DNA from 2 places in the Cupriavidus sp. 291-E7 genome. Region 1 is predicted to be linked to the other one. Evidence: predicted binding sites of a transcription regulator. Region 1 holds the regulator's gene; the other holds the start of a gene.
The links. The regulator FNR, encoded in region 1, switches genes on or off when oxygen is low (the NO sensors DNR and NnrR bind a similar motif). The targets are predictions, from matches to a motif close to TTGATNNNNATCAA.
Positions count from the first base shown of each region.

Region 2: AC3FLX_RS08965 (DASS family sodium-coupled anion symporter) is a predicted target of FNR. The motif match lies at 1,733-1,746, and genes of this name have one in related genera.

Region 1 covers NZ_JBYOJV010000008.1:249,796-253,462, reverse strand. The annotation lists gene AC3FLX_RS16465 (sulfite exporter TauE/SafE family protein) at 267-1,034, opposite strand; gene fnr (fumarate/nitrate reduction transcriptional regulator Fnr) at 1,120-1,845, shown strand; gene AC3FLX_RS16455 (hypothetical protein) at 1,926-2,171, opposite strand; gene AC3FLX_RS16450 (hypothetical protein) at 2,168-2,377, opposite strand; gene ccoG (cytochrome c oxidase accessory protein CcoG) at 2,425-3,667, opposite strand, start outside.
Region 2 covers NZ_JBYOJV010000004.1:80,940-84,606, forward strand. The annotation lists gene AC3FLX_RS08955 (acetate/propionate family kinase) at 1-795, shown strand, start outside; gene AC3FLX_RS08960 (tyrosine-protein phosphatase) at 790-1,566, opposite strand; gene AC3FLX_RS08965 (DASS family sodium-coupled anion symporter) at 1,868-3,391, shown strand; gene AC3FLX_RS08970 (transglycosylase domain-containing protein) at 3,465-3,667, shown strand, end outside.

The DNA of each region.
Region 1 (3,667 bases):
CAAGAAACAAAACGGTATCGGCTCGGGGCAACATCGCCCTGGCCGGCGCCACCTTCCCAACCGCCGCCGGTCTTTTAACCAGATCTTTTGAACCGGATGAACTGTAGAGACGTTGCCGGCGCACCGGAGTGACCGGAAACCTGGGCACGCGTCCCAGATCAGGGAAGCGGCCCGGCGACGCAAAAAGCATGGTGCGGCGCGATACCGTGGTTCTCGGGATTGTATGGCATTCCCGGCCCCGCCCGCAACCCGGCACTGTGGCCGATTCAGAACACCACGCAAAAGCCGTGTTGCGCCAACGTATCAGGGAGCCAGATCGAACGGGCCACGCCCAGCATGCCGAACCCGATCACCACGATGGCTGCGCCCATCCGTATGGCCGGTTTGCGGGAAAGCTGGCGCAGGTATCCGGACAAGCCCGAGATCACCAGCAGGTTCGGTAATGTGCCGAGTCCGAAGGCACCCATCACGAGCGCACCTGACGTGGCATTGCCGGCCAGCAACGCCAGAGCGAGTGCGCTGTAGACCATCCCGCACGGTACCAGACCCCAGGCCAGCCCCATGCCATAGCGGCGCGCCATCGGCATGGCCCGTTGACGCGGCCGCAAGCTCGCCGGCAAGCGAGCACTCATCGATCGAACATGTTGCACCACGTGCACGGCTGCCAGAGACGCCAGCCGTTCGATCCAGTCGGCTCGCATCACGCGTCCGCGCAACAACCACGCGCCCGTGACAATCAGCATCACACTGCCCAACGCGTAGAGCCATCGCTGCAACGGCAGATACTCCTGGCGCCATACGGTCGCGCCCACCGCTCCCATCGCCGCGCCAAGCAGCATGTACGTAGTGATGCGGCCAACATGCATGACGCACAGCTCGGCCCACCAGTGTCGCGGCGAGCGATGTATGAAAACAGCCACAGTGCGGGGCTGTTTTTGCTCCGCAGCAATAGCAATTCCTCCACACATGGCAGCGCAATGCATACCACCGAGCAAAGCCATAAGAAAAACGCTTAAAAGCACACCAAATGGCAACTGTTCCTCGCTTCTGCGTCACTCGACACTGTAAAATGCCTGCATCGCGCCCTCGCTGCAAGCGCATTCATAACGAGCACTTCAATTGTTGACTTCCATTCCCGTCACCGAGATGTCGCCCCGTTGTTCCACGTGTGCAATGGGCCAGCTTTGCCTGCCCGTCGGCATGTCGCAACAAGACCTGGCGAAAATGGACACGCTCGTTCAGGAACGTGTGCGTGTCCATAAGGGCGAAACGCTTTACCGCATGGGCGAACCGCTCAGCGCGGTCTATGCCATTCGCTTTGGCACACTGAAGACGCACGTCACGATGGAAGACGGGCGCACCCAGATCACCGGTTTCCACTTGCCCGGCGAAGTCATCGGTCTCGACGGCCTGGGCGAGATGCAACACGCATCCGACGCCACCGCGCTGGAAGACACCGAAGTCTGCGTCGTGCGTTACGACGACCTGCAATCGCTGTCGGGCAGCCTGCCTTCTCTGCAGGGCCAGTTCCTGCGGCTGATGAGCAAGGAGATCTCGCAAGACCAGGTCATGCTGATCACGCTTGGCTCGATGCGCGCGGAAGAGCGGCTTGCTGCTTTTCTCGTGAACATGTCCGAACGACTTTCGGCACGCGGTTACTCCTCCACCGAGTTCGTGCTGCGCATGAGCCGCGAGGAAATCGGTAGTTACCTTGGCCTGAAGCTCGAGACCGTCAGCCGTCTGTTCTCGCGCTTCGCTGAAGCGGGCCTGATCCAGATTCGTCAGCGACATGTGAAACTGGTCGACATGGCAGGCATCAAGCAGGTGTATAGCCGCTCCTGCTGACACGCGCTACATCTCATACCGAGCACCGTGACAAAGGCCGCACCGGGACGTATCCGGTGCGGCCTTTCTGTTTAATGTTGCTATTCGAGTTCATCGGTATCGCTGAGCTTCACCGGCATCGTGTACAACGTGAGTCCGCTCGATAGCGCACAGAACAGCCACGCCACCAGGAAACCCACGGTGTAGATCGCTTGCCGCGATGCTTCAACCGGATGCCCGAAGAAATTGAGATCTCCGGGGTCCACTACCGAGAACACCACCGCTGTGGCCGCACCGCCCATCAGAAACGCCGGCCATAACACCCACATCAGCCAGCGTAGTCTCATGGGCGCCTCGCTGACGGCTCACTCCGACTCGCGCCGACTTTTTCGACTACCAGGCCGTGACGAGCGGCATCTGCAACCGGTTTGTCGGCGTGGCTGTTGGCCAGCCAGATCGTAATGCCGCAACCAACCATCGCCAACAGCGGGCCGCTCATCAGGATCCAGGGCCAGGGTTCCCTGTACCAGGGTTTTGCGGGGTGTGGGGTCATTGCGCTCTCCTATTGGCATCCGTCCCTCTTCGCAATCTGTGACAGCATCACAGATTGCGAGGGACGATGAAACTCGTGCTTTGCCGGATATTCACCTCGCGCGCGGCTTCGGTCTCGGCAGTGACCGTCACCTCGATCTTGTGCGTCCCTTGCGCGGCATCATCGATCGGCACGCGAATCCGGATCGGCAGCAACCGGTTCGACGTAGGCGACAGCGCTTCGGCGGCATGGTCGTATTCGACCGTCAGCCCCTTCAGATCGTCGCTCTGCGCCTGCACACGGATCTTCATCGGCGCCTCAGTCGCGTTGATCAGTTGGAGCCGATACACGTTCTCGATCCAGCGTCCTTCCACTTCGCGCCCGAGCGCGCCGCGGTCACGAATGATGTCGACCTTCAGCGGTGTACGCATGGCCAGCGACACAACGAATCCCGCGCACAGCGCCAGCCAGATCATGGTGTAGACGATGGTGCGCGGGCGCAGCAGACGCTTGCGGGCATCGGTGACCGACAGCTTCTTGCGCATGGCGTTCTCCGACGTGTACCGGATCAGTCCACGTGGATACTCCATCTTGTCCATCACTTGATTACAGGCGTCGATACACGCACCGCAGCCAATGCACTCATACTGCAACCCATCGCGGATATCGATGCCGGTCGGGCATACCTGCACGCAAATGCTGCAGTTCACGCAATCGCCCAAGCCGGCTGCCTGGTGATCGGTCTTGCGCGAGCGGCTGCCGCGCGGCTCGCCACGCCCCACGTCGTAGGTCACGACGTAGGTATCGCGATCCACCATCACGCTTTGGAAGCGCGCGTACGGGCACATGTACTTGCAAACCTGCTCGCGCATGAACCCGGCGTTGCCCCATGTTGCGAATGCGTAGAACAGCATCCAGAAGGCTTGCCAAGGACCCAGCGTCCAGTGCAGAACCTCGCCACCGAGTTCGCGTATCGGCGCGAAGTAGCCAATGAACGTGAAGCCCGTCCACAGTGCAATCAGAATCCACAGCGTGTGCTTGGTGGCCTTGAGTCGAAGCTTGCGCAGACTCCACGGATCGCCATCCAGGCGGATGCGTGCGATGCGGTCGCCTTCCACCCGCCGCTCGATCCACATGAAGATCTCGGTATAGACCGTCTGCGGGCACGCATAGCCGCAGAACAGCCGACCCGCAATGGCCGTGAAGAGGAATAGCGAAAGCGCCGAGATGACCAGCAGCACGGCCAGGTAGATCACATCCTGCGGCCAGAGCACCAGCCCAAAGATGTAGAACTTCCGGGCACCGAGATCG
Region 2 (3,667 bases), on a different contig from region 1:
CGCGCCATTCGCGGCGCGGCGCCCGACCTGCTTCAGGTAGCCTGCTTCGACACGGCATTCCACGCCGGCCGCGATCCGCTGGCGCAGTTGATGGCGCTGCCCTACGAGTACTACGAGCAAGGCGTGCGGCGTTATGGCTTTCACGGTTTGTCGTACGCGTATATCGCCCGGCGACTCAGGCAGGTGGCGCCCGATCTGGCCGATGGCCGCGTCATCGTGGCACATCTGGGCAACGGCGCGAGCCTGTGCGCCATGCGGGACGGCAAGAGCGTGGATTCGACGATGGGCCTGACGGCGCTCGACGGCATGCCGATGGGAACGCGCTGCGGATCGATCGATCCCGGTGCCGTGCTGTACCTGGCCGCGCAGGGCATGGGCGCGGATGCCATCCAGTCGATGCTCTACGGACAGTCGGGCCTCAAGGGCATCTCTGGCATCAGCAGCGACATGCGCGCGCTGCTGGCCAGCGACAGCCCGCGCGCAAAGCTTGCCGTCGATTTCTACGCATATCGTGCCGCGCAGGAAATCGGCAAACTGGCCGTCACGCTCGGCGGCCTGGAAGCGCTGGTCTTCACCGCGGGCATCGGTGCCAATTCGCCGGAGGTTCGGTCGCGCATCTGCGCACATCTGACCGACCTGTTCGGTATCTCGCTCGACGCAGCGGCGAATGGCGAGAACTGCCAGCGCGTGAGCCACGATGCCAGCCGCGTGCCGGTGCTGGTGCTGCCAACGGACGAGGAAGGCATGATCGCGCTATCGACCGCGCGGATATTGCGCGAGAACGGCGGCCTATGACTCCAGGTAGTGTCGGCGCAGCAGTGCGGCGTCGACACCGAGATTGTCGGCCAGAAACCGCTCGACGCTGCCATACGTTTGCGCGATCGCATCCATCGACGCTTCGATGTATTCGGGACGCACTTCCAGCAACGGCATCATCGCATCGGGCGTCACGCCGATCTGTTCCACCCCCGCAAGCATCTTCTCGTTGAAGCGCCGGTTCCAGTGGTTCGACTCAAGATAGTTGGCCACGATGTCGTCCTGTGCCACGCCCAGCGCGCTCAGCAGCAGCAGTGACGCAAATCCGGTGCGGTCCTTGCCTGCTGTACAGTGGTAGTACAGCGTCTTGCCCGCTTCGGCATGGCGCAGGAATGCACCGAAGGCATCGCGGTAGCGCACGGGAAAATCTCGATACACGTCGAGCATGAACCCGTGCATCTGCGCGGCATTGCTGGCACGCAGGCGTGGCATCAGCACATCCATCGACATCGTGCCGTCCAGCACGGGCACCGCCAGCCATTCGAAGCGCTCGCCGAATGCGGCCTCGGCCGGCGACTTCTCACCGGTAGAGCGGAAGTCGACAACGATGTCCAGTTGCATGGCGTCGAGCTTGTCGAGATCCGCGGCACAACCGAGCGCGGGATTGGCACTGCGATACAGCTTGTGCTGCCGGACGCGGCGTCCGGCGTGGCCAGTCAGTCCGCCGAGATCGCGCGCGTTGGCGATGGTCTCCAGATCGAGGCAAGTCCGCATCGCGGCGGCTGCCAGTTTGGCTTCATCAGTCTGCATATCCCTTTGGCGCGCCACACGACGCGCATTTGAAAACATTCAGTGTTGGCATCAATTATTTCAGATCGCCTGCCGAGAGAACACCCTTCCTGCAACAGATATTCCGCCTGCCATTGCCGTTTCTGCAATGTGCCATTTCTCTTGAAATTTCCGACTTACTGGAGTGTTGATCCAAGGCAATTTTTGAGACTCCATCGGCTTGGCATGCTGCCTGGCGGTTCACATAATGCCCCTGTGTCGAACACGGCGATCCTGCTTCGCTACGTGTCCGGCCAGCTACTCCAGACCAAGGAAGTTTCAAATGCCTGACCCTCAAATTTCTCCTGCCGGCCCCGGCGGCTCCGCGGCTGCGGCGAGTGTGTCCGTCGCTCCCAAACTACGCATTCACTGGGGTCTCTACGCCGCCGTCGCGGTGCTGATCGCGGTGCTCATGATTCCAATGCCACCGGACCTGCCCGTCGCCGGACAGCGCATGCTGGCGATCCTGGCCTTCGCGGTGGTGGTGTGGATCACCGAAGCGGTCACGTATGAAACCAGCGCCGTCATGATCACGTCGCTGATGGCCGGGTTGATCGGGTTCGCGCCGATGGTAAATGATCCGAACACGATCTACGGCACGTCGCGCGCGCTGGGCATGGCGCTGGCCGGATTCTCCAATACCGCGCTGGCACTGGTGGCCGCCGCGCTGTTCATCTCGGCGGCGATGACCGTCACCGGGCTGGACCGGCGCATCGCGCTGGTGACACTTTCCGCGATCGGCACGAGTACGCGCCGCATCCTGATCGGCACCATCGCGGTCACCATCATCCTGAGCCTGGTGGTGCCAAGTGCCACCGCGCGCAGCGCGTGTACCGTGCCGATCATGATGGGTGTGATTGCCGCGTTCGGTGTCGACAAGAAGTCGAATATCGCCGCCGGCATCATGATCATGGTGGCGCTGGCCACCAGCGTATGGAACGTCGGCATCCAGACCGCGGCAGCGCAGAACCTGCTGACCGCCGGCTTCATGGATAAGCTGCTCGGCGAGCGCGTGACCTGGCTGCAATGGCTGGTGGCCGGTGCGCCGTGGGCCATCGTGATGTCGGTGGTCCTGTACTTCCTGGTGCGCTGGCTGCTGCCGCCGGAAACCGAGGCAATCGCAGGCGGCAAGGAAGCCGTGCAGCGGGAACTGACCGCGCTGGGGCCGATGTCCGCGCCGCAGAAGCGCCTGTCCGCCGTGGCCATCGGCCTGCTGCTGTTCTGGGCCACCGAGGGCAAGCTCCATTCATTCGATACGGCCACCATCACATTCATCGGCCTGGTCATCCTGATGATGCCGCGCATCGGCGTGATGGACTGGAAGACCATGCAGCAGCGCACGCCGTGGGGCACGCTGATCGTGTTCGGCGTCGGCATCAGCCTTGGCACCGCGCTGCTGACGACGAAGGCCGGCCAGTGGCTGGGCGGGTTCGTCGTCACGCATTCCGGCCTGGCCGATCACGGCACGCTGATGGTCTTTGCGGTGCTTGCCGCGTTCCTGATCCTGATCCACCTGGGCTTTGCCAGCGCCACGGCGCTGACGGCCGCGCTGCTGCCGATCCTGATCGCGGTATTGCAGACGCTGCCCGGCGATATCAACAGGGTCGGCATGACCATGCTGCTCGGCTTCACGGTCAGCTTCGGCTTCATCCTGCCGATCAACGCGCCGCAGAACATGGTCTGCCTGGGCACCGACACATTCAATGGCAAGCAGTTCGCCCGCATCGGCATACCGCTCACCATCATCGGCTACCTGTTGATGCTGCTGTTTGCATCCACGTACTGGCGCTGGCTTGGCTGGATCTGATTCTCCGGCGATACCCGCGGACCGGACAGCACAAACATGGGCGGGGCGTGCCGCCAATGGCACAATATGCGCCATGCAACGTCTCTGGTCCGCCTTCGTCAAGTTCGTGCTGCTCGCCGCGGTGGGCGGCGTGTTGCTGGTCGCCTTTGCCGTCCTGATGGCCAACCGGCAGTTGCCGTCGCTCGATTCGCTGATGGCGTTCAGGCAAACGGCTGGCTACGTCAAGCTGGGCGATTTTCCGCACACACTGCCGGAGGCGGTAGTCGCCATCGAGGA